DNA from 4 places in the Dechloromonas sp. HYN0024 genome. Region 1 is predicted to be linked to each of the others. Evidence: predicted binding sites of a transcription regulator. Region 1 holds the regulator's gene; each other region holds the start of a gene.
What was found. Region 1 encodes sigma-54, which starts transcription at its own class of promoters, with help from an activator protein. Its sites were predicted from a motif close to TGGCACGCTTNCTGCTNA; they were not measured.

Region 1 (7,812 bases):
TCGCCTGAACGCGGGACGCGAGGCAGTCGTCCATGCCCTCCCCGCGTCCAGGGACAGAGAGCAGACCGGACGGCTTGTCGACGACGATGATGTCGGTGTCGACATGAATCAGCGTCAGCCCAAGGTTGGGGGGCGGCAGATAGGCAGTCAAAATGGCTTTGCCCGAATGCTGCAGGTGCTGTCGGTGAACGCGGTGCTGTCGCGAAACCAGGCGGCGCCCGGCGAGCTTTGGGCGCAGACGCGATGTTCGGTCTGCTGGCTGGCCCACCAGTACCAGAGGGCCGGCTTGGTCCAGCCCGAAGGGGCAAGGATGGTCAGGGCGATACCCAGCAGCAGCTGGCGATGCCTTGATTTGCATGCAGAATTTTCTTGCCAAGCGGCCATGGTAAATGTACTGTATTTATACACAGTATCTAATTAAAGACGGAGCGGGCTGGGAATATACCTCGTCCTTTCCGTGTGATCACTGAAATTGATGGCGACCGATTGCCTTTGCGAAGCAGTCAGCTAGTCGATCAAGCTCAGCAATTTCTATTCCATCTTTGGCCCCTGTGCCATAATCCGCTCAAATTTCCGAGGTAACCCCATGGACGACAACAAGGCAAAGGCGCTCGCCGCAGCGCTGCAACAGATCGAAAAGCAATTCGGCAAAGGCTCCATCATGAAGATGGGCGATGCCGAAATCGACGAAGGCATTCAGGTGGTGTCTACCGGCTCGCTCGGTCTGGACATTGCTCTTGGTGTCGGTGGTCTGCCGCGTGGCCGTGTCGTCGAAATCTACGGTCCGGAATCCTCGGGCAAGACCACGCTGTGCCTGCAGGTCGTTGCCGAAATGCAGAAACTCGGTGGCGTCGCCGCCTTCATCGACGCCGAACACGCGCTCGATCCGCAATATGCCCAGAAGCTCGGCGTCAGTGTCGGCGATCTGCTCATCTCGCAGCCCGACACCGGCGAACAGGCGCTTGAGATCGCCGATATGCTGGTTCGCTCCGGCTCTGTGGACATCATTGTCATCGACTCGGTGGCTGCCCTTACGCCGCGTGCCGAAATCGAAGGCGAAATGGGCGACCAGATGGTTGGTCTGCATGCCCGCCTGATGAGCCAGGCTCTGCGCAAGCTGACCGCCAACATCAAGAAGACGAATACCCTGGTCATCTTCATCAACCAGATCCGAATGAAGATCGGTGTCATGTTCGGCTCGCCGGAAACCACTACCGGCGGCAATGCGCTCAAGTTTTACGCGTCTGTCCGTCTTGATATCCGCCGTATCGGCGCGATCAAGAAGGGCGATGAAGTGATCGGCAGCGAAACCAAGGTCAAGGTCGTCAAGAACAAGGTCGCCCCACCCTTCCGTGAAGCCATTTTCGACATCCTTTACGGAGAAGGCATTTCGCGTCAGGGTGAAGTCGTCGAAATGGGCGTTGCCCACAAGTTGGTCGAGAAGTCGGGTGCTTGGTATTCCTACAAGGGCGAAAAAATCGGCCAGGGCAAGGACAATTCCCGCGAATTCCTGAAATCGCACCCGGAAATCGCCCAGGAAATCGAAGCGAAGATTCGTGAGGCGGCCAGTACCACCGTCATCAAGCCGACCAAGGCTGCTGCCGCTGATGCCTGACCTCCGCGTCCGTGCCCTGCAATTGCTGACCCGGCGTGATTACAGCCGGGCCGGCTTGCAGGCCAAGTTGGCGCCGCACGCCGAATCCGAAGAAGAACTTACGGGTGTTCTTGACACCCTGCAGGCCGAGCGCCTGCTTTCCGATTGCCGTTATGCCACCCAGCGGGTGGCTGCCCGCGGCCGGCGCTACGGCGATGCCCGCCTGCGTCAGGAACTGCGCCAGCAAGGCGTAAGCGATACCGACATCGCGGCGGCGCTCCCCGAGGCTGGCGACGAAGCCGAGCGCTGTCGGGTTATATGGGCAAAGAAATTCGGCCAGCCGCCGAAAACTGCCGAAGAGCGTGCTAAACAGATGCGTTTCCTGCAATATCGCGGTTTTTCCGGCGACGCTATTCGCCGGGCCATGCAGGGAGTGGATGAATGAACATGCCGGCCGCCAAACTATCGGCTCACAATCTCAGGAAGCGCTACAAGGCGCGGACGGTGGTTGAGGACGTCTCTTTCGAGGTCAAGTCGGGTGAGGTCGTCGGCCTGCTCGGGCCGAACGGTGCCGGCAAGACCACTTGTTTTTACATGATCGTCGGGCTGGTTGCGGCTGATGGTGGCGAAGTCTATATCGACGACAATCGCCTGACCCACCTGCCGATGCATAGCCGGGCACGGCTCGGCCTGTCTTACCTGCCGCAGGAGGCCTCGGTATTTCGCAAACTGAATGTCGAGGAAAACATCCGCGCCATTCTCGAACTGCTCAACCTGCCGGAAGCCGAACTCAATGATCGCCTGGAAGGCTTGCTCAGCGAGCTGCATGTCGGCCACGTCCGCCATGTCAACGCTTCGGCGCTCTCCGGCGGTGAGCGGCGACGGGTCGAAATAGCCCGGGCGCTGGCCACCAATCCGCGGTTTATCCTGCTCGATGAACCGTTTGCCGGCGTCGATCCGATCGCCGTGCTCGAAATTCAGAAAATCATCCGCTTCCTCAAGGAGCGCGGTATTGGTGTGCTGATTACCGACCATAACGTTCGCGAGACGCTCGGTATCTGCGATCACGCCTACATTATCAACGCCGGAAACGTTCTGGCGGCTGGACGTCCGGCCGAAATCGTCGATAATGAAAGCGTACGAAAGGTTTATCTCGGCGAGCATTTCAAGCTCTGACCGAAAGATAGAAACCGCTACTCACCGATGAAGCCGGCACTCCAGCTAAAACTCTCCCAACACCTGGCGCTTACTCCTCAGTTGCAGCAGTCGATCAAGCTGTTGCAGCTGTCGACAATCGAAATGCAGCAGGAAATCGAGCGTTACCTGCTCGAAAATCCCATGCTTGAGCGCGAGGACGAACAGGGGGCCGAGACTTTTTCCAGTGCCCAGCAGTTCGATTCGCCGCAAACCAGCGAAGGCGAGCGCGAGCAAAAGGCCGAGCGCGAAGAGCGTGATGCCCGCGACGACCGCGAGCAGGATGTTCCGTCTGCACCCTCCGATGTCGATGACGACCGCTGGGCTTCCGATGCTGGTACCTTCACCGGGGCCGGACGGGACGACGACGATGACAACGATTCGCAGGACATCCACGGGACGACGATTAGCCTGCGCGACCATCTTGGCTGGCAGTTGGGGATGACCCAGGTGTCCGAGCGTGACCGTAGCCTGGTGCGCTTCCTGATCGAAGCGCTTGATGATGATGGCTATCTGTCGGCTTCGCTGGAAGAACTCTGGGAAACCTTGCCGCCGGAATACGAAATTGAAATCGAAGAGCTGGAAATTGCGCTGCATCACATCCAGAACTTCGACCCGGTCGGCATCGGTGCGCGCAATCTGCAGGAATGTCTGGCCCTGCAACTCAAGGCCCTGCCTGGCGGCGATGCCACCCGCGATCTGGCCCTGACCATTGTTCAGAAACATCTCGAACTTCTGGCCGCCCGCGATTTTGCCAAGATTCGCCGGCTGACCGGTTGCGACGACGAGTCGCTGAAGGCTGCGCAGAGCGTCATTACCAGCCTGAATCCACGCCCGGCAGCCCGTTTTTCACAGATCGAGGCCCGCTATATCACGCCCGATGTTATCGTGAAGAAGCTCAAGGGCAAGTGGACCGCCTACATTAATCCGGATGCTTATCCGCGTCTGCGCATCAATCGTCTCTACGCGGAAATTCTGTCCAAGCAGCGGCGCGGCAACGGCAATCTGTCGACTCAGTTGCAGGAAGCCCGCTGGCTGATCAAAAACGTTCAGCAACGGTTCGAAACCATACACCGCGTGACACAAGCCATCGTTGATCGCCAACGGCAGTTTTTCGAGCATGGGGAAGTGGCGATGCGGCCGCTGGTCCTGCGCGAAATTGCCGATATTCTCGGTTTGCATGAATCGACGGTATCGCGTGTCACCAGCCAGAAATACATGGCGACGCCGCGTGGTATCTTCGAATTGAAATACTTCTTCGGCAGCCATGTCGCCACTGATACTGGCGGTGCGTGTTCTGCTACGGCCATCCGGGCACTGATCAAGCAGTTGATCTCGGCTGAGGATGGCAAGAAGCCCTTGTCGGATAGTCAATTATCCGAAATACTAGGCCAGCAGGGAATCGTAGTTGCCCGACGGACGGTCGCCAAATACCGCGAGTCGCTCAACATTCCCCCGGTCAATTTACGCAAGACCCTGTAGAGAGAGGAGAATAAAGTGAATCTGCAGATTAGTGGGCATCACATTGAAGTTACCCCGGCACTTCGCGAATACGTCGAAAACAAGCTGGATCCGGTGATTCGCCATTTCGACAAGGTGACTGGCGTCAACGTCGTCCTGTCCGTCGAAAAGCTCAAACAGAAGGCCGAAGTGACCGTCCATGTTCCGGGTAAGGACATGCATGTCGAAGAGTCCGGTGACGATCTCTACGCCGCCATCGATGCCCTGTTCGATAAACTGGACCGTCAGGTTCAGAAGTACAAGCAGAAGGTCCAGGATCACCATCGTGGTGACAAGCCCGGGCTGCACGCCGCCGCTGAATAAGCGCCGAACGGGCCGCGGCGAAGCATGCTGCGGCCTTTGTTTTTCTCACCTTCCCCATGAATCCCTTAACCAATCTCCTATCCGCCGATCAGGTTCTGCTTGATCTCGATGCCAGCAGCAAGAAGCGTGTTTTCGAACAGGCTGGCATGCTCTTCGAAAATCGCCTTGGCCTCGCCCGGTCGATCATTTTCGACAGCCTCTTCGCGCGCGAAAAGCTCGGCTCTACCGGCCTCGGTCAGGGCGTGGCGATTCCCCACGGCCGGATAAAGGGTCTTAAACAGGCTGTCGGTGCGTTTATGCGCCTGACGACCCCGGTACCATTTGACTCACCGGATGGACGCCCTGTTGATCTGCTCTTCGTTCTGCTGGTACCCGAACAGGCTACCGAGCAGCACCTGCAAATTCTCTCCGAGCTGGCGCAAAAGTTTTCTGACCGGGCATTTCGCGAAAAACTGCATGTCGTTGCTGCCCCGGCCGAAGTTGTTTCAATGTTTCAGGTGGTCAGCTAGGTCGTGCGCCACGTCAGCCTGGTTCAGCTTTACGAAGACAATCGCGAAAAGCTGTTGTTGAACTGGAATGTTGTACCCGATGCCGATCGACGTATCGAGATCAAAGGCTCCAACAACTATGGCGCCGATCTGGTCGGGCATATCAATATCATTCACCCGGAACGTCTGCAGGTCCTTGGCCTGGCTGAATATGAATGGGCCATGCGGATCGGCGAACGCCGCTTCGCTCAGATGCTTGGCGATCTGCTGGGGGCCCAGCCGCCAGCCGTGATCGTGGCTGATGGCCTGGCACCGCCACCGCTGGTGGTTGAAACCTGTACCGAATTTACTACCCCGCTGATTTTTTCACCCAAGCCCTGTTCGGCGATTATCGATCTGCTGCGCATCTACCTGTCTGCCCGCCTGGCCGATACGGTGAATCTCCATGGTGTGTTCATGGATGTCCTGGGGATGGGCGTGCTGATTACGGGCGACTCCGGGGTCGGCAAGTCTGAACTGGCCCTTGAGCTGATTTCCCGGGGGCATGGCTTGGTTGCTGACGATGTGGTCGAAATGGCGAGAATCGCCCCGACCACCATCGAAGGGCGTTGTCCCGGCATGCTGCGCGACTTTCTGGAGGTGCGCGGACTCGGCCTGCTCAATATCCGGACGATTTTTGGTGAAACGGCATCGCGCCGCAAGATGAAACTGAAGCTGATTGTTCATCTGCAAAAAACGTCCACGGCCGTCGATGCTCCCCGTCTGCCGCTTGATGCCCAGACCCACGAGGTCCTTGGCGTACCGATCCGCAAAGTGGTCATTCCCGTGGCGGCCGGACGTAACCTCGCGGTCTTGCTCGAAGCGGCGGTTCGCAACACGATTCTTCAGTTGCGCGGCATCGACAGCATGCAGGATTTCATGGATCGCCAGCAGCGTACGATGCTTGACGATGACGCATGAATGGCTGATAGTAGGCCCGTTTCTCAACCATAACCGAGGATTCCAGATGAAGAAACTGATCGCGCTGTTGATTGTTGCATTCGCTGCTACGACTGCCTACGCTGCTGATGACTGTGCCGCCAAGGCTGCCGAGAAGAAACTGGCTGGTGCCGCCAAGAACAGTTTCATCAAGAAGTGCACGAAGGATGCCGGTGCTGCCACCGAAAATGCCGCTTGTGCCGCTACCGCCAAGGAAAAGAAACTGGCTGGTGCCGCCAAGAACAGTTTCATGAAGAAGTGTTCGGCTGACGCTGCAGCCAAGTAAGTACCCGCGAGGGAGAGATCGGCCATCTGCGGATGGCCGATTTTCCTTTCAGCCCGATGTTTCGTTAGAGGTACTCGAATTCGGCGATTTCGGACTGGCCCTCGCTGGCCGAATTGCCGAAACTGATCTGACCATGACTTTCGAGATTGATTTCATGGCGATGAACCATCACTTCCTGGCGACCGGCTAAGGTGACGAAGCAGCCGTTGGTGCTGGTATCGACAAGATAGCAGCCATCGTCGCGGCGCTCGAGGCGTGCGTGTTGGCGTGACGCTTTGCGGTCATCAATGACAAGTTTGCAGCCAAGATCACGGCCAATGGTCAGTACCGGCGTCTTGTCATCGACCAGATAGGCCTTGCCACGATGGCGGATGCAGAGGCGGCCCACCGCCTGCGCGACGTTGCCGGCACCGAAGATCGAATGGACGGAACTGGCGGTGACCCCCTGATAGGTCGGCCAGTTGATCTTGAACAGGGACAGTACCTGGCCACTTTCGGGCACGGTACCCAGTTCGGGGGCGGGATCGGGGGCAATGTAACTGGGTTCGGACAACTGCTCGACCAGCGCCGAACTGCACACAATCTGTTCGCGTTTGGCAATGCCGGTGATGCGGGCAGTCGTGGCGATGGCAGAACCGGTCAGTTTCTTGCCTTCGTCGGCAACTTCGCCAAAGTGCAAACCGATTCGTATGGTCAGTTTCAGGCCAGAAACCGGTGGCAGGTCGGCAATCCGCTCCTGCATGTCGATTGCCGCCTGGCAGGCATCTTCGGCAGTCTGGAAGGTGGCCAGCAACTCGTCGCCAACGACCTCGATGGTCTTTCCTTTGTAGCCGTCGATCGAGCGCTTCATGCGCTTGAGGCAACGCTCAACCGCATGCATGGCCTCTTTGTCTCCAAGACGTTCGAACAGTGCCGTACTGCCCGATACATCGGCGAACATGACGATTAGTTTGCGTTGCACGGCGTTCATTGGCTACCGAGAATCCAAAATTGAATGACCACGAATTATATGTTGAACGTGGTGCTAAAGCATTAAGACGAAAGGCTTATCTGGATGGTTCCACTGATCGGCAACTCAGGTGCATCGAAGGCAATGTCACCCTCGTCGACCGGTGTGTCCAGGGTCAGGTTGCGAAAATCGAACAAGTCACGATCAGCCAGGTGAGAGGGTACGACATTCTGCATCGCGGTAAAAACGGATTCGGTGCGGCCCGGGAAGCGCTTGTCCCAATCCTGCATCATTTCGCGGATTTTCTGCCGTTGCAGATTGTCCTGCGAGCCGCAAAGATTACACGGGATGATCGGGAACTCCATGCCGCGAGCAAACTTGGCGATGTCCGATTCGGCACAGTAGGCAAGTGGCCGGATCACCACGTGCGCCTTGTCGTCGGTGACCAGCTTGGGCGGCATGGCCTTGACCTTGCCACCGAATAGCAGGTTGAGAAAAA
Region 2 (7,812 bases), 1.5 Mb from region 1:
GCAACGGTGGCGCGGATCAGATAATCGGCATCGTCGATCAGCCGGATGAGCAGGGGCTCGGGCAGGCGGGCGGCGACTGACAATCGGACTTCGCGGTCCGGGTCGCCGACCATGTCGATCAATTGCTCGACGGGCAGGCGCATGGCGACGACCCGGCGGACGACTTCGTCGGGGTCGGATTTGAGCCCGAAAATCGTGTCGACCGCCGCATAACGTGTGGCAATGGCGCGCCGCTCCCAGAAGATGTCATTCAGGTAGTTGCCAGCCAGTTCCGGGTTCCGGCGCAGGAAGCGGTCGATCTGCCGGCCGCTGTGAGCCCGGATGCAGGCATCGCCGGGCGTGCATTTGTGGCCGTTCAGGTAGTCGGGAAAATACCGGCAGCCCGAGCACAGGCCGAGTTTTCCCATGCCTGCATCGGCGGCGGTCTTGTCACTCGTCATCGACCTTGGTGGCAATCAGGATGCCGGTAGCGGCGTCGGCATCGTTGGTCATTTCCAGGCAATGACCAGTAGCGCCGGAAATCAGGAAGAGATCGTAGCCTTCGACGGTGAAGGCGGGACGATAGCGCGGCGACACGTCGTCTTCGCTGCATTCACTAAAGTGCAGGTCGGGAAAGCGCTGGCGCAGGGCTGAGGCGCTGCCGTCGAGCAAGGCCGCTTCGCCGACCCGGGCCAGGATGGTGGGGGTGATCATGCCACTTCTCCGGAGGCCAGTTCCTCTTCGAACCGCGCCAGCGAGGTGGCCGGCACGCCCATGATCTGGGCCAGCCAGGGCGGCGGGCTGGTCAGGCGGCCTTGCAGTTCAACCAGCACTTCACGGGCCTTGCCACCTTCCGGCTTTTTGACCGGGTGCACGCCGGCCCGTACCACCTTGGCGGCGGCCGGGCCACCGATCGACTGGACATAGACGATCTGGCAGTCGTTGATCAGGGCCGAACGGGCGGCATTCTTGTCTTCGGCCGTATCGGCTTCGACGGTGGTGCGGATATCAACCAGTTTGATGTCGGTCGGGCTGACCTGATAGACCAGAAAGCGCTCGCAGGAGCCAAAGTGGCCATCGAGGGTTTCGCCGCGGTTGGCCGCCACGGCAACGCGCAGGGAGCCTGGCATGTCACCGTCGGTGTAGGCGTCGACCGCCGGAAAATCCTTGTTCTCGACGCCCTGACCCCAGAGCAGGCGGACGGCTTCCTTGAGTGACTCACCGTCGACACCGACATGGCAACCCTGCTCGGCAAAGTCGCCGGCCAGGATGACGCGCAGGTCTTCGACGGTGAGCGTACCGAGCTTGGTCTCGGTGAGCGGTGACTCCAGTTTTTCAATCAAGGCGCCGACCAGCGCACGGACATCGAGTCCGCTCAGGGCGCGGGCAGCGAGGGCGATGCGCAGGGCGGCTTCGCGGGAGGCAATCGGGGTGTCGGACATGCGGGTCTCCAGAGAGAGTCTTCAGTGGAGCGACGGCAGATGACTGCCGGCGCTCGGCTCAAGGCTCCGATCAGGCCGGGCCTATGCAGCCTGACGGGCAGACATCGACGCACAACGGGGAATCGTTGTGGCCGTCGCATTCCGTACAGGTGGCAGCGTCGATCTTGAAGAAGATCTTGCCGGAACTGATCGATTTGGTCGGACAGACAGGCTTGCAGTCGCCGCAGGCGGTGCACATGTCGGGGTCGATTTTCATTGCCATGATGAATCTCCTTAGTCTTCGGCAGCGCCGAGGCGCTTTGCTCGCAGGGAAATAGGCAGGCGTGGTGGCTTGGCGATGGGGTCGATGTAGTAAGTCCCACCGTTGTCCAGTTTCAGTTCGCCGCCCCATTTTTCCGGGGTGTCGAATTCGATGGACTCGATGGAGGCTTCCAGATCGCGCTTCGGCAGGTAAAACACCAGCCCGCCCTTTTCACCTTGCTGGATCATGATGTTAGCCATGCAACTGCTCCCTCAGAACCGGCGGAGCCGAGGCCCCGCCGGTGATGTCGATTAGCGAACCAGGTCGAAGTTGAAGTCGGTGGTGCCCATGCCGATGGTTTCCTTGTCGAGTTGCTCAAGGACGGCGTTGGTCAGCTGGGTGATCACCGACATCATGCCTTCGTAGCCCATGGTGGTGGCGCGATGCATGTGGTGGCGGTCGAAGATCGGGAAGCCGAGGCGGATCAGCGGTACTTCAAACTCTTCACCCTTGTGGCGGGTGTCGCGCTGGATGTACTTGCCGTAGGAGTTGCCGATCAGGAAGTCCGGCTTGTCCGTGAAGCACAGGCTGCGCATGTGCCACAGGTCATTGCCGACATAGACCTTGCCATTGACCCCGAACGGGCTGGAAGCGAGCAGCTTTTCCATGGCCTTGCCCCAGCGCTTGTTGGCGTTGTGGGAGAGGATATGGGTCGGCTCGGCGCCAACTTCGAGGAGCATCTTGACAACGCCCATGACGAAATCCGGATCGCCGTAGATGGCGAACTTCTTGCCGTGCAGCCAGGCGTGACTGTCGGAGACGAGGTCCATGCAGCGGCCGCGTTCCAGTTCGAGCGAGGCGGGAATCGGCTTGCCGGTGATCTCGGAAACCTTCATCAGGAACTCGTCGGTCCATTCGACACCCATCGGGATGTTGAGCTTGGGAACGTCGTGGCTCCAGGTGTTCTCGATGAATTTCTTCGACTTCTCCAGCTGGGCCGGCTGCAGCAGGACGGTGGTGATGGCGTTCGGTGCATCCTTGACCTCATCCATCGTCGTGCCGCCGGAGTACATGCGGAATTCGCCGTCAGCCGGGGTGTCGAAGACTTCCGACGGGTCGGAGAGCATGGTGTAATCGACGCCCATTTCACCCAGCATGCGCTTGATGACACGGTAGTTGCCGAGGTAGGTCTCGAAGCCGGGAATGATGTTGATCTTGCCGTTCGAGCCGACTTTCTTGCCGTCCATGCTGTTCAGCGTGAAGGAGCGGATGATGCCTTCGAGCATGTTGTCCCAGCCGGTGGTGTGCGAACCGACGAAGGACGGCGTGTGGGCGAAGGGGACCGGGTAATCCTGGGGGATGTGGCCGTCCTTCTTCGAGTTGTTGATGAAGGCGTTGAGGTCGTCACCGATAACTTCGGCCATGCAGGTCGTCGACACGGCGATCATGTCCGGCTTGTAGATGGCCTTGGCGTTGGCCAGACCGTCATGCATGTTCTTCTGCCCGCCGAATACGGCGGCATCTTCGGTCATCGAGTCGGACACGCAGGAGCACGGTTCCTTGAAATGACGGTTGAAGTAGGTGCGGAAGTAGGCGACGCAGCCTTGCGAACCATGCACGTAGGGCAGGGTCTTGTGGAAGCCGGAGGCGCAGAGGACGGCACCGAGCGGCTGGCAGGCCTTGGCGGGATCAACCGTCAGGGCTTCGCGCTTGAAGTTGAGTTCCTGGTATTCCTGTGTGGTCGTCCACATGAAGGTTTCCCAGACTTTGGCGGGGCCATGACCTTCTTCGAACTGTTCGCGCTTTTCTGCAAGATTCTTCTTGTAGTCGTCGTCACGAAACAGCGGGTAGCACGGCTTGATGTTGTCAGCGGTTTGCATTGCTATCTCCTTGCCCGGACCGCTCATCTGCGGTGCCCGGCGAAAGGTTGATGATCAGGGCTTCCGGCGGCGGGGCGGGTGAAGGACACGAAGTCCGCAATCACCCGCCGCCGCTGCTTTATCCCAATTCCTGAAACTTAGGCGGCCTTCTTGACTTCTTCAGCTTCAACCTTCTTCCACGGGGGGGTCAGGTTCTTGAAAGTCGGGTTGGACAGGGCGATATCCATGTCACGGGCGAAGATCGCGAAACCGTCGTAACCGTGGTAGGGGCCCGAGTAGTCCCAGGAGTGCATCTGGCGGAGCGGAATGCCCATCTTCTGGAAGATGTACTTTTCCTTGATGCCGGAGCCGACCATGTCGGGCTTCAGGCGCTTGACGAACTCTTCCAGCTCGAAACCGGTGACGTCGTCGTAGAGCAGGGTGGCATCACCCATCTCTTTGATGGTCCGGTCGTAGTCGTCGTTGTGGCCGAATTCGTAGCCGGTGCCGATGACTTCCATGCCGAGGTCTTCGTAGGCGCCGATGACGTGACGCGGACGCAGGCCGCCGACGTAGAGCATGACCTTCTTGCCCTGCAGACGCGGTTTGTACTTGGCGACGATCTCGTCCATCATCGGCTGGTAGCGGGCGATCACGGCTTCGGTCTTTTCCTTGACGGAATCGTCGAAGAAGGCGGCGATCTTGCGCAGCGACTCGATGATCTTGGTCGGGCCGAAGAAGTTGTATTCCAGGTAAGGAATGCCGTACTTCTCTTCCATGTGACGCGAGATGTAGTTCATCGAACGGTAGCAGTGCAGCAGGTTCAGCTTGACCTTCGGGGTGTTCATCATTTCCGCAATGGTGCCGTCGCCCGACCACTGGGCAACCACGCGCAGGCCCATTTCCTCGAGGAGGATACGGGTCGCCCAGGCGTCGCCACCGATGTTGTAGTCGCCGATGATGGCGACATCGTAGGGGGTCGATTCGAAGGCGGCGCCATCGCGCTTGTCGAGCACCCAGTCACGGATCGCGTCGTTGGCGATGTGGTGGCCGAGGGACTGGGAAACGCCGCGGAAGCCTTCGCAACGAACCGGGACGACCGGCTTGTCGATGACGGCAGCAGCCTTCTTGGAGACCGACTCGATGTCGTCGCCGATGAGGCCGATCGGGCATTCGGACTGGACCGAGATACCCTTGTGCAGCGGGAAGAGCAGTTCGACTTCGTCGATCAGCTTGGCCAGCTTCTTGTCGCCGCCGAAAACGATGTCCTTCTCCTGAAAGTCAGAGGTGAAGTTCATCGTGCCGAAGGTGTCGACGCCGGTCGTACCGACGTAGTAGTTACGACGCCCGGCGCGGGAATACTGGCCGCAGCCGACAGGGCCGTGCGAAATGTGGATCATGTCCTTGATCGGACCCCAGACCACACCCTTGGAGCCGGCGTAGGCGCAACCACGAATGGTCATGACACCGGGCAGGGACTTGCGGTTGGAGGTGATGCACTTCTTCGATTGTTCAACAGATTGGTCATTGACCGCGAGATGCTTGGCGCGGTCCTTCTGGGCTTTTTCCGGATAAACCTCAAGCACCTCGGCAATGAGGGCTTCGGTTTCTTCGCGAGACAGAGTCGTCATGTTTTCCTCCTGACGCCGCCACCAATCTGTGGCCGACGTGCTGGTTGAAAGTGGCGGGGGACAAGGCCCCCGCCGTAGCTTGCGGGGTCTTGCTTAGGCGGCCAGGTCGGCGGCGGTCTTGCCGACGATGGACTCGTCTTCCGCTTCCATGATGCCGAACTCCATGAGCAGGTCTTCCAGCTCTTCCATCTCGATCGGGGTCGGGATGACGAAGTTGGTGTTATTGACGATCTTGCTGGCGAGCTGGCGATATTCGTCGGCCTGCTTGTGCTTCGGATCGTATTCGACCATGGTCATGCGGCGGATTTCAGCGTGCTGCACAGCGTTGTCACGCGGCACGAAGTGGATCATGGTGGTGCCGAGGCGGGAGGCCAGGGCCATGATCAGCTCGTCTTCGCGGTCAGTGTTGCGGCTGTTGCAGATCAGGCCGGCCAGACGCACACCACCGGAGTTCGCATACTTCACGATACCCTTGGAGATGTTGTTGGCAGCGTACATGGCCATCATTTCGCCGGAACAGACGATGTAGATTTCCTGCGCCTTGTTTTCGCGGATCGGCATTGCGAAGCCACCACAGACCACGTCGCCGAGCACGTCGTAGAAGACGAAGTCGAGATCTTCGTCATAGGCGCCTTCTTCTTCGAGGAAGTTGATGGCGGTGATGACGCCGCGGCCGGCACAGCCGACACCGGGTTCCGGGCCACCGGATTCAACGCACTTGATGCCGCCGAAACCGACCGACAGGACGTCTTCGAGTTCGAGGTCTTCCACCGAACCGGCTTCAGCCGCCAGGTGCATAACCGTGGTCTGAGCCTTGCTGTGCAGGATCAGGCGGGTCGAGTCGGCTTTCGGGTCGCAGCCAACAATCATAACTTTCTTGCCGGATTCGGCCAGTGCCGCCACCAGATTCTGGGTGGTGGTTGACTTGCCGATACCGCCTTTGCCGTAGATGGCGCATTGACGGAGTTTTGCCATGGTGTAATCTCCTTAGTCTGTCAGTCGATTTGCGAAGGATTCATTGAGAGTCGCACCTCACCTTCTGCACGTAGCGTGCCAGGTCGACTGGCAGACCGTAATCGATTGATTATTCAATGAAACCTGAAAATGAGCCGGCGTCTGTCGGGGTGTATGCTTCCGACAATTCCCCCACGCTTTGTAGGGGTGACGACAATGTGCGAGGTCACCATGGGCTTCCCGACGGGGCAACGCACAAGGCGACACTGCCTCGCGACGCCCGTCTGCCGATCAATCGCTGCAACCTGCCGGCGGTGGTGCTCGGTGGCCTCACCTATCAGCACTATCCCAGTCCACTCCTGATCGACGGTGTGGCCGAACTGCATGCTGATCTCTTCCGGCGTCTGGCAGCGGCCAGGCCGGAGGCGAGGGGCGAGGTATTTCGCGATTACCTGACCGTGCATTTCCGGCTGGAACGGCCCGAGGAGATCGGCTTGAGCGGCGAACCGGGCAGCCACAAAAAAAGCCGGGCCAAGGCCAACTACATTCGCATGGTGCGCGGCTGGAGTTTTGATTCAGACAGCCGCGAGGGGGCCGTACTCAAGGGGTGGGTCGAGTCACGCTTCGGCCTGATGCCACGCTATCACGGCCAGCCGCTGCGCGATCCGGCGGGCGACGGCTACCGGCGCTATCAGGAAATGCGGTCGCATGGTCTCTACGGGACCAATGCCCTCGAAGCCCAGTTCGACCTGCTATATACCTTCTGCCAGTTCGAATTGGCCGAGCGTCATCCGGGGGCGCGACATGTCACGCTCTATCGGGGGGTCAATCGCCTGGCTGATCACGAAGTGCTGAAGAAGGGGGAAGGTGGCCAGCATGTCGTCCTCCTCAACAACCTCAATTCATTCACCTGCAGCCGCGAACGTGCCTGTGAGTTTGGCGACTATATTCTGGCGGTCGATATTCCCCTGACCAAAATCTTCTTTCACTGCGGCCTGCTCCCCGGCGTGCTGCAGGGCGAGGACGAATTCCTGGTCATTGGCGGTGTCGTCGAGGTGACGTTGTCGACCATGTGATGATGGCAGGGGGTTCGTCCAGCCATGGATCGGCCGGCAATCGACGTCAAAGCGGCGGAGTTCGCGCTCTGTCCGGTTGTTAAGCCGTCATCTCACGTCGTTGAATCCTGCAGGTTCCTGAGCAGGGTGGCAAAGAGAATGTCCGGGCTGACCGGCTTGGCGATGAAGTCCGACATGCCGGCCTCCATGCAATGCTGCTGATCATCGACGAAGGCATTGGCGGTCATGGCGATGATTGGCGTATGGGCATAGTTGGCCAGCTGCCGGATTTGCCGGGTAGCTTCCAGCCCGTCCATGCGCGGCATCTGCATGTCCATCAGAATCAGGTCGTAGGTTTTGGCCTTTGACATGGCAATGGCGTCGACCCCGTCGCCGGCCGAATCGACCTTCAAATCAACGCATTCCAGATACATTCGGGCGATTTCCTGATTGATCGGTTCATCTTCAACCAGCAAAACCGTTCGACCAGAAAATTTATCGATCAATGCCGCCTCGATCTGCGCCGAAGGCACGGCCGGCTCTTTCTCGTCGATGACCGGCGAACACTTCAATCGTGCCGTCAGCCAGAACGTACTACCACGGCCGGGCGTGCTATCGACACCGGCTTCGCCCTGCATCAGACGGGCGATT
Region 3 (7,812 bases), 650 kb from region 1:
GGCCTGCGTCTGGCCATCGGCGTCGACTTCGAGCGGCTGCAACAAGCCCTGGTCAGCCGCTTTGGTGCCGACCGTGCGCCCTTGCTGCTCGACTGGCAGCGGATGCTGGGCGACGGGCGCAAGGCCTCGGAAACAGAGAAGCTACGTCGGGTCAACGATTTCATCAATCAGCGTATCACCTTTGACGACGACATGTCGGTGTGGGGCAAGAGCGACTACTGGGCCACCCCGCTTGAGCTTTTCGGCCAGGGGAGCGGCGACTGCGAGGACTTCGCCATCGCCAAATACTATTCGCTGCTTGATCTCGGCATTCCCATCAACAAGCTTCGTTTGGTCTATGTCAAGGCCGCGCAGACCGGCCCGGCCGGAACCTTCCTGCAGGCCCACATGGTGCTGGCCTATTACGCCACACCGACGGCAGTTCCGCTCATTCTCGACAATCTGAACCCGCAGATACTGCCCGCCTCGCGGCGCAGCGATCTTTCCCCCATTTTCAGTTTCAACAGCGCGGGGCTGTGGCAGGGCACCGGCAATAACGCCAGCACGAGCAGTCTCTCGCGCTGGCAGGATTTGCTGGCCCGGGCACGCGCTGAAGGCTTCCAGTGAGGTAATCGACATGTCCTTATTCCGACAACTCTGGCTTGCGGTCATCGCCAGCGCGGTGATCGCCTTTACCGGCAGCATGGTCGTCAGCACGCTGACGGCCCGCCATTATCTGGAGCGCCAGCTAGCCATCAAGAACAACGACAACGCTGCCACCCTGGCGCTGGCCATGTCGCAACTCGACAAGGACCCGGTCACCATCGAACTGCAGATTTCTGCAGTATTCGACAGCGGCCAGTACGCGCTGGTTCGCCTGACCGACCCGGACGGCAAGACAATGATCGAGAAGGCCGGGCCGCAAAATGCCGGGCGCAATGTTCCCGAGTGGTTCATCCGCCTTTTGCCGATTGAGTCAAAGCCGGGACAAGCCCAGGTTTCGTCGGGCTGGAACCAGTTTGGCACGATCGAACTGATCAGCCACAGCAGCTTTGCCTACACCGAACTGTGGTGGGGCGCGCTGCAGTTGCTCGGCTGGTTTGCCATTGGCGGGATTCTGGTCGGTTTGCTCGGCATGGAGTTCCTCGGCCGCATCCGGCGGCCGCTCGACGCTGTCGTCGGGCAGGCGAAAGCAATCAGCGAACGTCGCTTCACGACGATCAGCGAACCGTCGACGCCCGAACTGAAAAGCCTGGCCAGGGCGATGAATGCCATGGTCGAACGGCTCAAGGCGATGTTTGCCGAAGAAGCTGCGCGTCTCGAGCAACTACGCCGTGAAGCCAACCACGACAGCGTAACCGGGCTGGCCAACCGCGCCTTTTTCATGAACCAGCTGGCGGCCGCCCTCAGCGATGATGACGCACCACCGTCCGGCTCACTCGTCCTTCTGCGCCTCGCCGACCTGGCCGGCATCAACAAGCGGGCCGGGCGCGAAATGGCCGACGAAGTCCTCCGTCGCATCGGCAGCACCCTGAACGGGCTGATCGAGGAAAAGCCGAACGCGGCCGCCGCCCGCCTGAACGGTGCCGATTTTGCGCTGCTTCTGCCGGGGGTGCTCAACCCCGCGCCGTACGCTGAAATACTCCTCCACGCCCTCAACGACCTGGTGGCGGCCGGTCAAATTGACGGCGAGCGGATCGGCTACGTCGCCAGCAGCAGCTATCAGCACAATCAGGGCATGGCCAAACTGCTGGCCGGTGTCGATGCAGCGCTAGCCTCAGCGGAAACCGAGAGCGGGCTGGGCTGGTGTCGGGCCGACAGCTACGACGAACAACAGCCGACTTCCAGCGCCGACTGGAAAAAGCTGCTCGATGGCGCCATCCAGGCCCAGCGCCTGCGCCTGATCGACTTCCCGGTGGCCGGCTATGGCGGCCAGTTGCTCCATCTCGAATGTCCGCTGCGCCTGCAAACCACCGAAGGCGGCGAATGGCTGGCCGCCGGCAGCTTCATGCCCATGGCAGCCCGCCTGGCGATGACTTCCGAACTCGATCTGGCAGCAGCCCGGCTGGCCATCGAGCGGGTTGCTGCCGGTGCCCTTGCGGTGGCGGTCAACCTGTCAGGCGAGTCGATTATGGACGCCACCTTCCGTAACCGGCTTTTCGCCCTGATTGCCGCCCGCAAGGATCTGGCCCCCCGTCTCTGGCTGGAAGTATCGGAGATTGGCGTCTTCAAGCACTTCAATGCCTTCCATGCTTTCTGTGACGCCATGCGTCCGCTCGGCTGCCGTCTCGGCATCGAGCACTTCGGCCGCCAGTTCAGCGAAATCGGCCGCCTGCACGGCATTGGCCTCGATTACCTCAAGGTAGACGGCAGCTTCATCCGGGCCATCGATAGCCAGACCGGTAACCAGACTTTCATCAAGGGCCTGTGCAGCATCGCGCATAATATCGGCCTGACGGTCATCGCCGAGGGCGTGCAGAGCGCCGGGGAACTGGCCATCCTGCCCGAACTGGGCTTCGATGGCGCGACCGGACCGGCTGTCCCGAGGAAGGAACGATGAGTACCGAAATCGAACTGAAGCTTCAGCTCAGCCCGAAGGCCGCGAAAAAGCTGGCCGAACACCCCCTGCTTGCCGACATCCCGGCACAGAAGCAGCATCTGCTCAACACCTATTTCGACACGCCATCCCTTGAATTGCACGCCCGGCGGGTTGCCGTCCGCTTTCGCAAGAAGGGCTGGATCTGGCTATGTACGGTCAAATCAGCCGAACCGGCCAGCGGTGGACTGGCCATGCGCAGCGAATGGGAGGCCCCGGCCACACCGGGCACATTCGATTTCAGCCACGTAGACAATGCCGATTTCCGCAATTTTCTCGAGCGGCGCACCCATCAGTTCGAGCCAATTTTCACCACCGACTTTCGACGGCAAATCTGGCATGTCCCCTTTGGCGAATCGCTGATTGAACTGGCCATCGACCGCGGCCAGATCGAAAGCCGTGGCCGTAAAACGCCCATTTGCGAAATCGAACTCGAATTGCTTTCCGGCCGCGTCGACGACATCTTCGGCCTCACCCGGCAACTTCAGAAAAACCTCGACCTGTTTCCGGCCATCGCCAGCAAGGCCGAGCGCGGCTACAACCTGTTCCTCGACGAACCGCTCCGCCCGTTCAAGAGCAAGCCGGTACCAATCAATGACCAGCAGACCCCGGTCGAGGCCTTCCGCAGCGTCGCCCTGGGCTGCCTGGAACACTTCCAGCGCAATGAAAAAGGCCTGCTGATCGGCGGCGAACCGGAATTCATCCACCAGGCCCGCGTCGCCCTGCGCCGCCTGCGTTCAGCCATCAAACTCTTCGCTCCGGTGCTGCCCCCCGAATTCGTCGCCGCCTACGGCCAAACCTGGCAAACCCTGGCCGGCGCACTCGGCGACACGCGCAACTGGGATGTCTTCCTCGACGAAACCCTGCCCCCCATCGCCGCCGCCTTTCCCGACAACCGCGACATCAAGCGCCTGCGCAAAGCCGGCCAGCGGCGCGCCACCAGCGCCCGCAAATCGGTCACCGGCCTGCTTGCCGTCAGCGAATACCCGCGCCTGCTGCTCGAATTCACCGCCGCCATCTACACCCTGGGCGATACCCTGCCGATCCCGATCAAGGCGTTCGCCCGCCAGCAGATCGCCAACCACGCCAAAAAGGCCCGCCGACTGGCCCAGCGCCACGCCGAACTAAGCCCGGCAGAGCGGCACAAAATGCGTATTGCTTTCAAAAAGCTGCGCTACACGCTGGAGTTCTTCACCCCCCTGCTATCCGAACGAAAAGTCGGCCCCTACCTCGCCGCGCTGGCCCAGCTACAGGACGAACTCGGTCTCATCAACGACCACGTCACCGCCGAAACCCTCCTCGCCGAAGCCCTGGCCGGACGCCCGGTGGGGCCGATTCATGGCTGGATATCGGGACGGCACGCATTGCTCGTCAGCGAACTACCGGAATCGCTGAACACCTGGCTGGCACAGCATACGCCTTGAGCTTAAATCCGGCCGCTACACCAGAAACGCGGCCCGCCGCCGCAATACTCAGGCGCCCCGACCAAATCGGGGTAGCTCATCACGGCCACCGTCACCAGCAGGAGGTTCGCCGCCCCCCAGAGCAATAGCGGAATCCAGACCGGAACCCTCACGCCATCACCCTGAAACCGGGGCAAGCAACGGGCTGAACACCAGCCAAAGGTAATCGCCAGCCATAGCTGCGGATAAGGCATGACCAGCACGCCATCGACCATGCTTTGCACCATCGATGACAGCACGGCGAAGAGCAAGGCCCAGCGCAGATCAGCACCGGCCATACCATCACGGAACCTGACCTCGCCAAACACCCTAACCAGCCAGACCACCACGGCAGCCATCATCATGAAAAAGGCCGGCAAGCCCCACTCGCTGGCCAGTTGCAACAGCGCCTGATGCGGGTGGGCCGCCACCCAATTCTTCAACGAAGCAAAATGCATCGGCCCGACACCCAGCCAGGGATGCTCAACAATCGTCGCCCAGGCGTGTTTCCACAGAATTTCCCGCAGCGACAAGCCAAAAACCTGCTGGCCGGCAAAGCGATAATCGACCACCTGCCCGGTCACCCACGAAACCGTATGCAAGATTAGCCAGGCCAGCGCGAAGCCGAGCAGCATGACCACGAACATACGCTTTGCCGTCTCTCGCCCCCCGCCCTTCAAGCTCCAGAACAGAACGGCAACCGCCACCCAGGCGGCAATCGTGCCACGCGTACCGGCCACGAAGACCATCGCGGCCAGAGAGATCATCAGAAATAGATCAAAACTGCGCGGATAGCGGATATCGCTGCCACCGGGCAGGCATAGCACGGCACCGAGCAAGGGCATCGCCAGGGTCAAAAACTGCCCCTCGAAGCGCTCATTGGAAAAACCGTAGAGCAGACTGATCGGGGTGAAGAAAAGATCGGCATGCCCCAGTGCCGAGACAAATGAGACGTAAAACTGGAACACCGTGCTCGCCAGCAAGAGCCGCAACAGGCTGCCCAAAACCAGATCGGCCCGGTTGCCGAATTGGCGCATGAGAATATAAATGAAGGCACTGAGGCCGATACTCGCCACCAGCAAGGCCAACTCGGTGGCGGCCCAGAAAGGGTGTAATGCCCAAGCAGCGGACACAGCCCCCAGCACAAGGATGCCATTGGCCGACCACAACCAGATTCGATTAAAGCTAACAATGGCCGAAGAACGGAGCAGAAAAGTCCCAACCAAGGCCAACGTAAATACGGCAACCTGCCCCAGACGCTGCTGGTCGTGCCACGTCAGGTCAGGATGAGGCACAAGAATAACCAAACCGGCCAGCAAAGCTGACGAGGCCACAAGGATTGATAGGGCTTTTATCTTTAACTGTTCCGTCATTGCGGGGCATTCACGACCAAATCTGCATAAAAAAAGCCGGGGTAATTCGCCCCGGCCTTTTAAATAGGGGTCTGACCCCTATTAAGTTTCTGAAATTAGCTCACCTTGCAGGTGCCATCATCATAGTTACAAGAAATTGACTTACCCGGGGTGCCGCGGGGTGCAGTGAAAGTGTCCGTAGTTCCCTGAGCCGGCACAGCGGTCGGGCCAGCCTTGTTACATGCTGAAAAAGGAGTAGTCGACAACAAAGAAGCGTCGCTATTGGCGATTGCTGCTGCCGCACCATGCGCGATAGCAGTTGCCTCAGCCAGACAAGCAGCATCAGCAGATTTCTGGGTGTAAGTACGATACTGCGGGAGCGCCACAGCAGCCAGAATGCCGATAATAGCAACAACGATCATCAGTTCGATCAGGGTGAAACCTTTTTGCACGTTCTTCATTTGAATCTCCTTTGCATGACAAGGCGGAAAAGCCGCTGGTCTACCTATAACAGTATTCATGCCAGGTCCGTGAAATAGTTCGCACTTACCCAGAAAACCCGAAACAGCTTCTGAATCAGCACATTAAAAACACTAACCAAGCGAGAAAATGGATAGCGTTCGAAAACACCCAAAAAAATGACAATTTACGTCACCCGAGCAAGACGAAATTCGTCAGATGTCACAAGCGGAGAACCCCTTCTCAACAAACCACCCTCAACAATGAAGTATCATCTTTTCGCTGCAACGGGGCGGTGTAGGCATGGTTTCCAATCGACGATACTGTAAAAGTCATTGGCTTCCTTCGCCGCTTTCCACTGCTCGGCCAAATCCAGGATAATTCCACTGGGTGCCATTATGCATATTCTGCCCAGCCATTCTTTGGCCTCCTCTGGCCGCCCGTTCAGCGCAAGATTCTGGGCTAGCTGAAACATCAAAAATGTCTCCGGCGTTGCGCTCAGCACACCATTCATCCAGGCGTAGCTCTTTGGAGAAAGCCCTCGCCCAGGTATCGCATTGGCGAACGCCAGCCGCTCACCCCACTGGGTCAGTACCATCAAGTCAGGCTGCATGTCCGGCGGAACCGCCTTCCCTTTACGGCCAAAATAGACGTTGTAATAGGTTCGCTCAACCTCAAGGCAATCGGTGATGGTGACCCACACGCTACAGACAACCACCAGCACTACGCCCAACCCGATCCACTTTCGGCAAACAAGGTAGCCCTTCGCCTTGGCACGCAGCAGCAGAACCCCGAGCATCATGCCGCACGGCAACGAGAAGTAAGCGTAGTGGAGCGGCAATTCAAGCATGGCGTGAACGAGAACGACGCCTACCGCCAGTAGCGGCAGGATGAAGTTCCCCTGCCTCAGATTGGCCACAAAACGCCGAAACGTACCGGCCAGAACCAGCAGAATCAGCCCTCCAAGCACCAACCCGTTATACAAAAGGAGATCAAGCACAAGGTTGTGGGAATGCTTGGTCATTCCATCGGTCACTGGAAAGTCTCTGGCTGCGAAGACCGCCTCCGTAATCTGCCCCCAGCCGTAGCCAAACCAGGGTCGATCCAGAAGTACGGGAACTAGGCTCTTCCACATTGCCAGCCGGATGGGATCAGCCAGTTGGCGATGTACAGCCGCCTCGCCAAAGAGCCAGTCATTGATGGCCGGCAAGCTGAAACTCAGGGCGAAGAAATAGACACCAAAGCCGAGCAAGGCGAGGTTAAAGCGCTTTGGCCGGCTCTCGCCCCAAAAGAAGTACAAGCCGACGAGAATAACGATGACATTCAGCCAGGCCGTTCTCGACTCGGTCAGCACCACACCGAACAACAGATAGACAATTAGCGCGATAGCCAGCGCCGCCCCGAGGGTCTTGCGCACATAGCCCCAGGCCACACCGACAACGCCCATCAGCAGCAAGGTCGCCAACTGATTGGGTTGCGCCATGTTGGCATAGAAGCGACCCTTACCCGCGCCGATCACCCATTGGCCCCCAACCGACAGCTGAAACCATTGCATCAACTGCATACCGACCGACACGGCCGCACCAATAATGATCGCCAGAAACAGAAAGTCGAGACATTGCCCAGGCGTCGACTTTTCCCAATGCCACCCGGCAAAGATGGCGAGCGCGAAGCCGAGGAGGTATAGCGAGTTGATCCATGCCGTTCCGGATGAATAAATAATGCCCCCGGCAAACTGCAGCCACGGGACGGCGGCGAGCAGCATGAAAAACAAGCCAAAACCGACCAGTTCAAGCTTGCCCGGCGAGCGAACCAATACCCACATTGCCACCGCCAGCAACACAATACCGGCAATGGCATCCGAGTAAAACGCCAGCCATGGCCGGGTATGATTGGGAATCAGCCAGGCTAGGGAAAGGAAGACGGCGAGAACGGCCAGCATGACTGGCGGCATCACGACAACGGATTTGGGGGGAGGCATTTC
Region 4 (7,812 bases), 1.1 Mb from region 1:
AGCGATCTCGCCAAGAAGATCGTCAAACTGGTCAAGGACGGCAAGCTCAAGGTCCAGGCCGCCATTCAAGGTGAAACCGTGCGGGTGACGGGGGCCAAGCGGGATGATCTGCAGGCCTGCATCGCGCTGATCACCAAGTCGATTACCGACTTTCCGATCAAGTACGGCAATTTCCGCGACTAAGCGGCTGGCCGGCCAGGGTAGGTTTAAAAATAGACCGGATGGTGCGAACCCTCCGGTTTAATGAGATGGTCAGCCCGATCCCCACCAGCGGTAAGCTGAGTGGGGATTTTTTCTTTTGGAGGCGATCATCATGAACACGGTTACCCTCATTGGCATTGATCTTGGAAAGCATTGTTTTCATTTACATGGGCAGGATGCCGAAGGTCGCATGGTATTTCGCAAGAAGCTTTCGCGTAGCCAGATGCTGACGCAGCTGGCCAATTTCCCGGTTTGTCGGGTTGTGATGGAGGCGTGTGCGGGTGCGCACTGGATTGCCCGGCGCCTATCGGCGATGGGTCACGAGGCGAAGTTGATTTCACCGCAGTTTGTAAAGCCGTTCGTCCAAGGCAACAAGAATGACTTTGCCGACGCGCAGGCGATCTGCGAAGCGGCGAGCCGACCGAACATGCGTTTTGTGAGTCCGCGCAATGAAAGCCAGCAGACCATCTCGGCGACGCATCGCGTGCGTGAGGCGCTGGTGCGGGATCGGACGTCGACGACTAACCAGATCCACGCCTTCTTGCTGGAATTTGGGATCAGCTTACCGAAAGGCCCGGCCATCATCAAACGCTTGCCAGCCGTGCTGGCCGAGCATGAAGCAGTTTTGCCACCTCGCCTGATGGCTGTTATCGAGCACTTGCGTGCGCATTTCAAATATCTGGATGAACAGATCAAAGCGGTCGAGGGCGAATTGGCTCAACAACTGGCTGAAGACGAGCGTAGCCAACGCTTATTGGAAATTCCTGGCATTGGGCCGATCACCGCCAGCGTCCTGGCGGTCGAACTGGGCGATGCCCATCAGTTTGCCAATGCTCGCCAGTTCGCCGCCTCCATCGGTCTGGTGCCCCGTCAGTACAGCACCGGCGGCAAACCAACCTTGCTCTGCATCAGCAAACGGGGCGACAAGAATTTGCGACGATTGCTCGTTCAGGGGGCACGGACCATCATGCAACGTATTCAGACAAGAAGCGATGGGCTCGGTGAATGGGTACGGGACATGCTGTGCCGACGGCACTCGAATGTCGTGGCCTGCGCGCTGGCCAACAAAATGGCGAGGATCGCCTGGGCTATCCTCGCCAAAGGGACACACTATCAATCCCGTTCGCTGGCTGCCACCATCTGACGGAACGCTTCACCTTTTTGTAACCCACCTGGTTTTGCGACGGTAGATCACGTGATGAACTAAACGGCACAACGGCCTGGCAAAGAACCTGACAATAAAAACAGCGATCACACGCTGATGGTTTTTTGAGGATTGCCAGGCGCGGCTCTCATCGTGGCGCGGGGAATTCCTTCCCCAATTCGACGCCGGATAGATTTGCGCAAGCCAACTTTAGTTTAAAACAAAATCTCCCTTGCAAAAATCGGGCTGACCATAGATTTTATTGGCTGGATTAACGCGCCAGTCCCTTGATCCACACCGAGTAAAGCTGTTCCGACAGCTGACGCATGGTCGGCAGCTTTTCGGCAATGTCGGCCAGCATGGCATCTGGTGTCTGGGCGCTGGGCAGGTCGGCCACGGCAATTGCTTCGTCGGCCCATTGTTCGCACCAGGTAGCGATCATTTCCGGCGTCATCTCGACATGGCATTGCATGCCGAGGTGCGGACCGAGAACGAACATCTGGTTGGCGCAGTAGGCATTGGTCAGCAGGCGGGTGGCGCCGGCCGGCAGGCTGAAGGTTTCGCCATGCCACTGGAAAATCGTCCCTAGCTGACCGGCCAACGGTCCCAGCCAGGTTTTGGCAACGGCGCTGTCTTCACCGCCGCCCTGGCTCCAGCCAATTTCCTTGACCGGGTTGCGGGTGACCTGTCCACCCAGGGCCTTGCTCATCAGTTGGCCGCCCAGGCAGTGCCCGATAACCGGAACATCCTTGGCGACCGCATCGCCAATCAGGGTGCACACCGGGGCGATCCACGGCAGCGGATCGTTGACGCTCATCGGGCCTCCCATGAAACACAAGCCGGAAAAGTCATCGGCCATAGCGGGTACGGCAGCCCCTTCGTCGATGGCGATTAATTCCCATGGAATGCCGTGCTGCTCAAGGAATATGGCAAAATAGCCGGGACCTTCAGTAGGAGAGTGGCGAAAGATGGCGACAGGTTTCATGGCAGCAGGGTTGTCCGGGACGGCGAAGCGTCATTTTACGTTGCTTGCGCTGTGTGCGCTTGTCCTGCCCGGGACCACTACGGCGCAGGATGTCGGACTGGCCGGGATCATGGGCAGCAAGGCGATGCTCATGATCAACGGTGGCGAGCCGCAGTCCGTGCCGGTCGGCAAGACGCTGGATGGCGTCAAGGTGCTGTCGATTCAGGATGATCAGGTGATGGTCGAGATCGGCGGCAAGAAGCGTCCCCTGCGTGTCGGTCAGCATGCAGTGGGGGTTTCCGGCGGCGATGGCTCGGACAAGATTGTCCTGACCGCCAATGTCCAGGGACATTTTTTTACGACCGGGACGGTTAACGGTACATCGGTCCGTTTCATGGTCGATACCGGCGCTACGTCGATTGCCCTCGGGCCGAATGATGCCCGTCGGATCGGTCTTGACCTCCGGCAGGGACAGCGCGGCATGACCAGTACGGCGAACGGAACGGTCGTCGTGACGCGGATCCCTCTAGATACTGTGACGATTGCCGGCGTTACGTTGCACAATGTCGAAGCGGTGGTGTTGCCGACCGACATGCCGATTGCTCTTCTTGGCATGAGTTTCCTGAATCGCATGGAAATGCAGCGCGATGGCAGTACCATGACACTTAAAAGAAGATTCTAGGAGAGAAAAATGCCGCAACGTGATCAGGAAATAGCGCTCTTGCGCGACGAGCTGGAAATGCTGATGGGCGAGCGGCAGGCCTTGTTGCGGGTGGCGGGTGCCGCCGCGGTGATGATTGCCAGCCTGGATAGCAAGCGGCTGCCGGTCGGGGCCATCGAATCGGCCGATCTGGTGGCGACAACGATCAACGACCTCTCCGAAGAGACCCTTCAGGACGCCCTGGCTGCGGTCCATGCCGAAATCGAGGAAGACACCAAGGCGGCATGACGCTTGATCTGAGTCGCTTGCGGGCGAGCCTGTTGTCCGAACCGCTGAGCGGACATTTTGTTCAGGAAGAGGGCGTCGATGACCAGCCGCTGACCCCGGCTGCGGTGCTCTTTCCGATTGTTTTACGCGCCGGCGGACAGACTGTCCTGCTCACCCAGCGCACGGCTCATCTGCGCGACCATGCCGGGCAAATCAGCTTTCCCGGCGGGCGGGTCGAGGCCGAGGATCTATCGCCCTCGGACACGGCATTGCGCGAAACCGAGGAAGAAATCGGCTTGCCGCGCGAACGTATCGAAATTCTCGGCTTTCTGCCGGAATATCGCACCGGTACGGGGTTTCGCGTGACACCAGTGGTGGCACTGGTGCAACCCCCCTTTGACCTCCAGCCAGATCCCTTCGAGGTGGCCGAGGTTTTTGAAGTGCCTCTGGCGTTCCTGCTCGATCCGGCCAATCATCAGCGCCATTCCCTGCACTACCGCGGGGCCCTGCGCAATTACTTTGCCATGCCCTATGGCGACTATTTCATCTGGGGTGCAACCGCTGGCATGATCCGCTCCCTGAGTGATCGCCTGGGTCTGCTCCAAGGCACTTGAGCTTGTGGTATCGTGGCGCTTTGAACCCTGACAATAAGCCGAATACGGCAATCATCGGTCCCCCATGAGTCTTCTTTCGCTCATCGCAGTATTCCTCATCGAGCAGTTGCAGCCGCTTGATTACCGTCGTGTCGTGGCCGAGCCGCTCGGTGCCTGGGCGGATTTCATCGAGTCCCGCTTCAATGCCGGTGCCTACCGGCATGGTGTTCTTGCCTGGTGTCTCGCCGTGCTCGTGCCGGTGATCCTGGTTGCCATCGCCTATGGCCTGCTCCATGCGCTGAATCCCCTTTTTGGCTTGGCTCTCAACGTCGCGGTGCTGTATCTGACCATGGGTTTTCGCCAGTTCAGCCATCATTACACCGAGATTCAACTGGCCCTGCGCAATGGCGACCTTGAGCGGGCCCGCCAGTTGCTGGCCGAGTGGCAGGGAGTTTCGACCTACAACCTGGGCTCCGAGGATATCGCCCGGCTGTCCATCGAGGGTGCCCTGGCCGCCTCGCATCGTCATGTCTTTGCTGTGTTGCTGTGGTTTGTCCTGCTGCCGGGACCCTGTGGTGCCGTGCTTTACCGGCTGTCATCGATTGTTCGCGAGCGCTGGGCTAAACTGGATGCTGTAGACCGCAGTGATTTCTCGCTGTTTTCGGCCCGGGTTTTCGGTATGATCGACTGGTTGCCCTCCCGAACCACGGCGTCAGCTTTCGCCATCGTCGGTGATTTCGAGGATGCGGCCTATTGCTGGCGGACCCAGCCGGCGCAATGGCCGGACCGCGATCTTGGTATCGTCCTCGCGGCCGGTGCCGGCGCACTGGGTGTCCAGTTGGGTCGGCCGGTGGTGGATGGGGTTGAGGTGTCGGACCGGGCAGAATTGGGCTTGGGAGATCCGGCCGATGTTGATTTCATGCAGAGTGCCGTCGGGCTTGTCTGGCGTGCCACTGTCTTGTGGATGTTATTGCTGTTTTTGTTGGGGCTTGCCACCTTGGTGGGCTGAATCTTTTTTACAGGAGAGAGTTATATGAGCAGAGATGTTGTCGTTCTGAGCGCAGTCCGTTCGCCTATCGGTGCTTTCGGTGGTTCCCTGGCTGATTTTGAACCGACCGAGCTGGCTGGTATCGTCATGAAGGAAGCCATCGCTCGCTCCGGTGTCGATCCCCTGGCTATCAACTACGTCACCGTCGGCACCACCATGCCGACCGATTCGCGTTACGCCTATGTTTCCCGCGTCGCTTCCATTCAAGCCGGCCTGTCGATGGATTCCGTCGCCATGCAGGTTTCCCGTCTGTGCGCCTCCGGCCTGCAGGGTATCGTCACCACCGCCCAGAACCTGATGCTGGGTGATGCCGATTACGGTATCGGCGGCGGCGTCGAAGTCATGTCGCGCGCTACCTACCTGCTGCCGGCCCTGCGTTCGGGTGCCCGCATGGGTGACACCAAGGCCGTCGACTCCATGGTTGCCGTCCTGACCGACCCGTTCGGCGTCGGCCACATGGGTATCACCGCTGAAAACCTGGCCGCTAAATATGGCTTCACCCGTGAAGACCAGGATGCCTTCGCCGTTGAGTCGCAGCGCCGTGCCGCTGCCGCCATCGACGCCGGCCACTTCAAGTCGCAGATCGTGCCGATCGTCAAGCAGACCCGCAAGGGCGATGTCGTATTCGACACCGACGAGCACCTGAAGCGCGGTACGACCATGGAGTCGCTGGCCAAGATGAAGCCGGCCTTCAAGAAGGACGGTACCGTCACCGCTGGTAACGCTTCCGGTATCAATGACGGCGCTGCCTTCTTCGTGCTGGCTGCTGCCGACGTCGCTGCCAAGAACGGCCAGAAGGCCCGTGCCCGTATCGCCGGTTACGCCGTTGCCGGTGTGCCGAATGACATCATGGGCGAAGGCCCGATCCCGGCAACCAAGCTGGCTCTGAAGAAGGCCGGCCTGACCCTGGATCAGATGGACGTCATCGAATCCAACGAAGCCTTCGCCGCTCAGGCCCTGTCGGTTTCCAAGGTGCTCGGTCTCGATCCGGCCAAGACCAACCCGAACGGCGGCGCCATTGCCCTCGGCCACCCGGTCGGCTGTTCCGGTGCCTTCATCGCCACCAAGGCCCTGTACGAACTGGAGCGCATCGGCGGCAAGTACGCGCTGGTCACCATGTGTATCGGTGGCGGTCAGGGTATTGCGGTCATCTTCGAACGCGCCTGATCAAGCAGTTGAATCAGCTAAAAAACCCGCCGGTGAAAACCGGCGGGTTTTTTATTTGCACCATGTTGAAAATCTGCTGCACCTTTGCGGTGCGTCAATAGTTATAAAGTGCTATCGGGCGCATGATTTAAGGCTTGTTTACGGGTGGCATGGAAACTGCTGAAACCCGTTTGAGAGCTTCCTCAGCGACGAGTGGAAAAATGAACTTCTATAACGAGATGTATGACGCCAACGGTGGCGTCCGTGCGCATTACAAGGGATATGAAGACTGGCTCAAGGCGACGCCGCCTGAGCGCATCGACCGCAAGCGGGCGGAGGCCGACCTGGCCTTTCACCGGGTCGGTATCACCTTTGCCGTGTATGGCGAGGAAGCGGGCAAGGAACGCCTGATTCCGTTTGACGTGATTCCCCGCGTGATCCCCGCGTCCGAGTGGAAATCGCTGCGTTCCGGCCTGCGCCAGCGGGTCAGGGCGCTCAACATGTTCCTGCATGACGTCTATCACGATCAGGAAATCATCAAGGCCGGCAAGATTCCGGCCGAGCAGATTCTCAACAATGCCCAGTACCGCCCGGAAATGAAGGGTGTCGATCTGCCAGGCCAGATTTATGCGCACATTGCCGGCGTCGATATCGTCCGGGCCGGCGCGGGCGAGTTTTACGTCCTCGAAGACAACCTGCGCGTGCCGTCGGGCGTCTCCTACATGCTGGAAGACCGCAAGATGATGATGCGCCTCTTCCCTGAGCTTTTCGCCAAGCACAAGGTGGCGCCGGTCCAGCACTACCCGGACATGCTGCTCGAGAAGCTGCGCGCCGTCGCCCCGAAGGGCGTGTCGAATCCGACCGTGGTCGTGCTGACGCCGGGTGCCTATAACAGCGCCTATTTCGAACACACCTTCCTCGCCCAGCAGATGGGGGTCGAACTGGTTGAAGGCCGTGATCTCTTCGTCAAGGACGAGGTGGTCTACATGCAGACGACACAGGGGCCGAAGCGCGTCGATGTCATCTACCGCCGCCTCGACGACGACTACATGGACCCACTGGCTTTCCGCCCCGACTCGACGCTGGGTGTACCCGGCATCCTCAAGGCGTATCAGGCCGGCAATGTCACCTTGTCCAACGCCATCGGTACCGGCGTTGCAGACGACAAGTCGATCTACCCCTATGTGCCGGACATGATCCGCTTCTATCTGGGCGAAGAGCCGACGCTCAACAACGTGCCGACCTACATGTGCCGCAAGCCGGACGACCTGAAGTACGTGCTCGACCATCTGCCCGAGCTGGTGGTCAAGGAAGTACATGGTGCCGGTGGTTACGGCATGCTGGTCGGACCCGCATCGACCAAGGAACAGATCGAGCACTTCCGCCAGTTGCTGATCGCCAAGCCGGATGGCTATATCGCCCAGCCGACGCTGGCCCTGTCCAACTGCCCGACCTTTGTCGAAGAGGGTATCGCGCCGCGCCACCTCGACCTGCGCCCCTTCGTGCTGTCCTCGGGCAAGTGTGTCGATATGGTGCCGGGTGGCCTGACCCGCGTCGCCCTGACCAAGGGCTCGCTGGTCGTCAATTCGTCGCAGGGCGGCGGCACCAAAGATACCTGGGTTCTGGAGGATTAAGTCATGCTGAGTCGAACTGCCGATCACCTGTTCTGGATGTCGCGCTACATCGAGCGCGCCGAAAATCTGGCCCGTCTGCTGGACGTTACCTACCAGATGTCACTCGTGCCGCAATCGCTCGATGCCATCAACCAGAGCTGGGCCGCCATCATTG

Region 2: nifH (nitrogenase iron protein) is a predicted target of sigma-54. The motif match lies at 6,191-6,208, and genes of this name have one in related genera.
Region 3: HYN24_RS16310 (prepilin-type N-terminal cleavage/methylation domain-containing protein) is a predicted target of sigma-54. The motif match lies at 5,877-5,894, and genes of this name have one in related genera.
Region 4: HYN24_RS04980 (circularly permuted type 2 ATP-grasp protein) is a predicted target of sigma-54. The motif match lies at 6,191-6,208, and genes of this name have one in related genera.

What each region holds. Positions count from the first base shown of each region.
Region 1 is NZ_CP031842.1:3,200,753-3,208,564, reverse strand. It holds gene HYN24_RS15480 (RluA family pseudouridine synthase) at 1-154, opposite strand, end outside; gene HYN24_RS16235 (hypothetical protein) at 148-384, opposite strand; gene recA (recombinase RecA) at 587-1,615, shown strand; gene recX (recombination regulator RecX) at 1,608-2,039, shown strand; gene lptB (LPS export ABC transporter ATP-binding protein) at 2,036-2,770, shown strand; gene HYN24_RS15460 (RNA polymerase factor sigma-54) at 2,798-4,270, shown strand; gene hpf (ribosome hibernation-promoting factor, HPF/YfiA family) at 4,286-4,612, shown strand; gene ptsN (PTS IIA-like nitrogen regulatory protein PtsN) at 4,669-5,121, shown strand; gene hprK (HPr(Ser) kinase/phosphatase) at 5,125-6,060, shown strand; gene HYN24_RS15440 (PsiF family protein) at 6,107-6,364, shown strand; gene HYN24_RS15435 (adenylate/guanylate cyclase domain-containing protein) at 6,429-7,325, opposite strand; gene ttcA (tRNA 2-thiocytidine(32) synthetase TtcA) at 7,397-7,812, opposite strand, start outside.
Region 2 is NZ_CP031842.1:1,413,479-1,421,290, forward strand. It holds gene HYN24_RS06675 (4Fe4S-binding leucine-rich repeat protein) at 1-440, opposite strand, end outside; gene HYN24_RS06680 (DUF6129 family protein) at 430-693, opposite strand; gene HYN24_RS06685 (dinitrogenase iron-molybdenum cofactor N-terminal domain-containing protein) at 690-1,421, opposite strand; gene HYN24_RS06690 (4Fe-4S binding protein) at 1,492-1,683, opposite strand; gene nifT (putative nitrogen fixation protein NifT) at 1,695-1,922, opposite strand; gene nifK (nitrogenase molybdenum-iron protein subunit beta) at 1,974-3,542, opposite strand; gene nifD (nitrogenase molybdenum-iron protein alpha chain) at 3,680-5,152, opposite strand; gene nifH (nitrogenase iron protein) at 5,246-6,127, opposite strand; gene HYN24_RS06715 (NAD(+)--dinitrogen-reductase ADP-D-ribosyltransferase) at 6,244-7,182, shown strand; gene HYN24_RS06720 (bacteriohemerythrin) at 7,275-7,812, opposite strand, start outside.
Region 3 is NZ_CP031842.1:2,549,495-2,557,306, forward strand. It holds gene HYN24_RS12185 (transglutaminase-like cysteine peptidase) at 1-606, shown strand, start outside; gene HYN24_RS12190 (EAL domain-containing protein) at 617-2,539, shown strand; gene HYN24_RS12195 (CYTH and CHAD domain-containing protein) at 2,536-3,999, shown strand; gene HYN24_RS12200 (O-antigen ligase) at 4,002-5,312, opposite strand; gene HYN24_RS16310 (prepilin-type N-terminal cleavage/methylation domain-containing protein) at 5,486-5,830, opposite strand; gene HYN24_RS12210 (PglL family O-oligosaccharyltransferase) at 6,100-7,812, opposite strand, start outside.
Region 4 is NZ_CP031842.1:1,013,618-1,021,429, forward strand. It holds gene HYN24_RS04940 (YajQ family cyclic di-GMP-binding protein) at 1-183, shown strand, start outside; gene HYN24_RS04945 (IS110 family transposase) at 314-1,345, shown strand; gene HYN24_RS04950 (type 1 glutamine amidotransferase) at 1,617-2,330, opposite strand; gene HYN24_RS04955 (TIGR02281 family clan AA aspartic protease) at 2,314-2,991, shown strand; gene HYN24_RS04960 (hypothetical protein) at 3,001-3,258, shown strand; gene HYN24_RS04965 (CoA pyrophosphatase) at 3,255-3,851, shown strand; gene HYN24_RS04970 (CobD/CbiB family protein) at 3,916-4,839, shown strand; gene HYN24_RS04975 (acetyl-CoA C-acyltransferase family protein) at 4,864-6,045, shown strand; gene HYN24_RS04980 (circularly permuted type 2 ATP-grasp protein) at 6,246-7,658, shown strand; gene HYN24_RS04985 (alpha-E domain-containing protein) at 7,662-7,812, shown strand, end outside.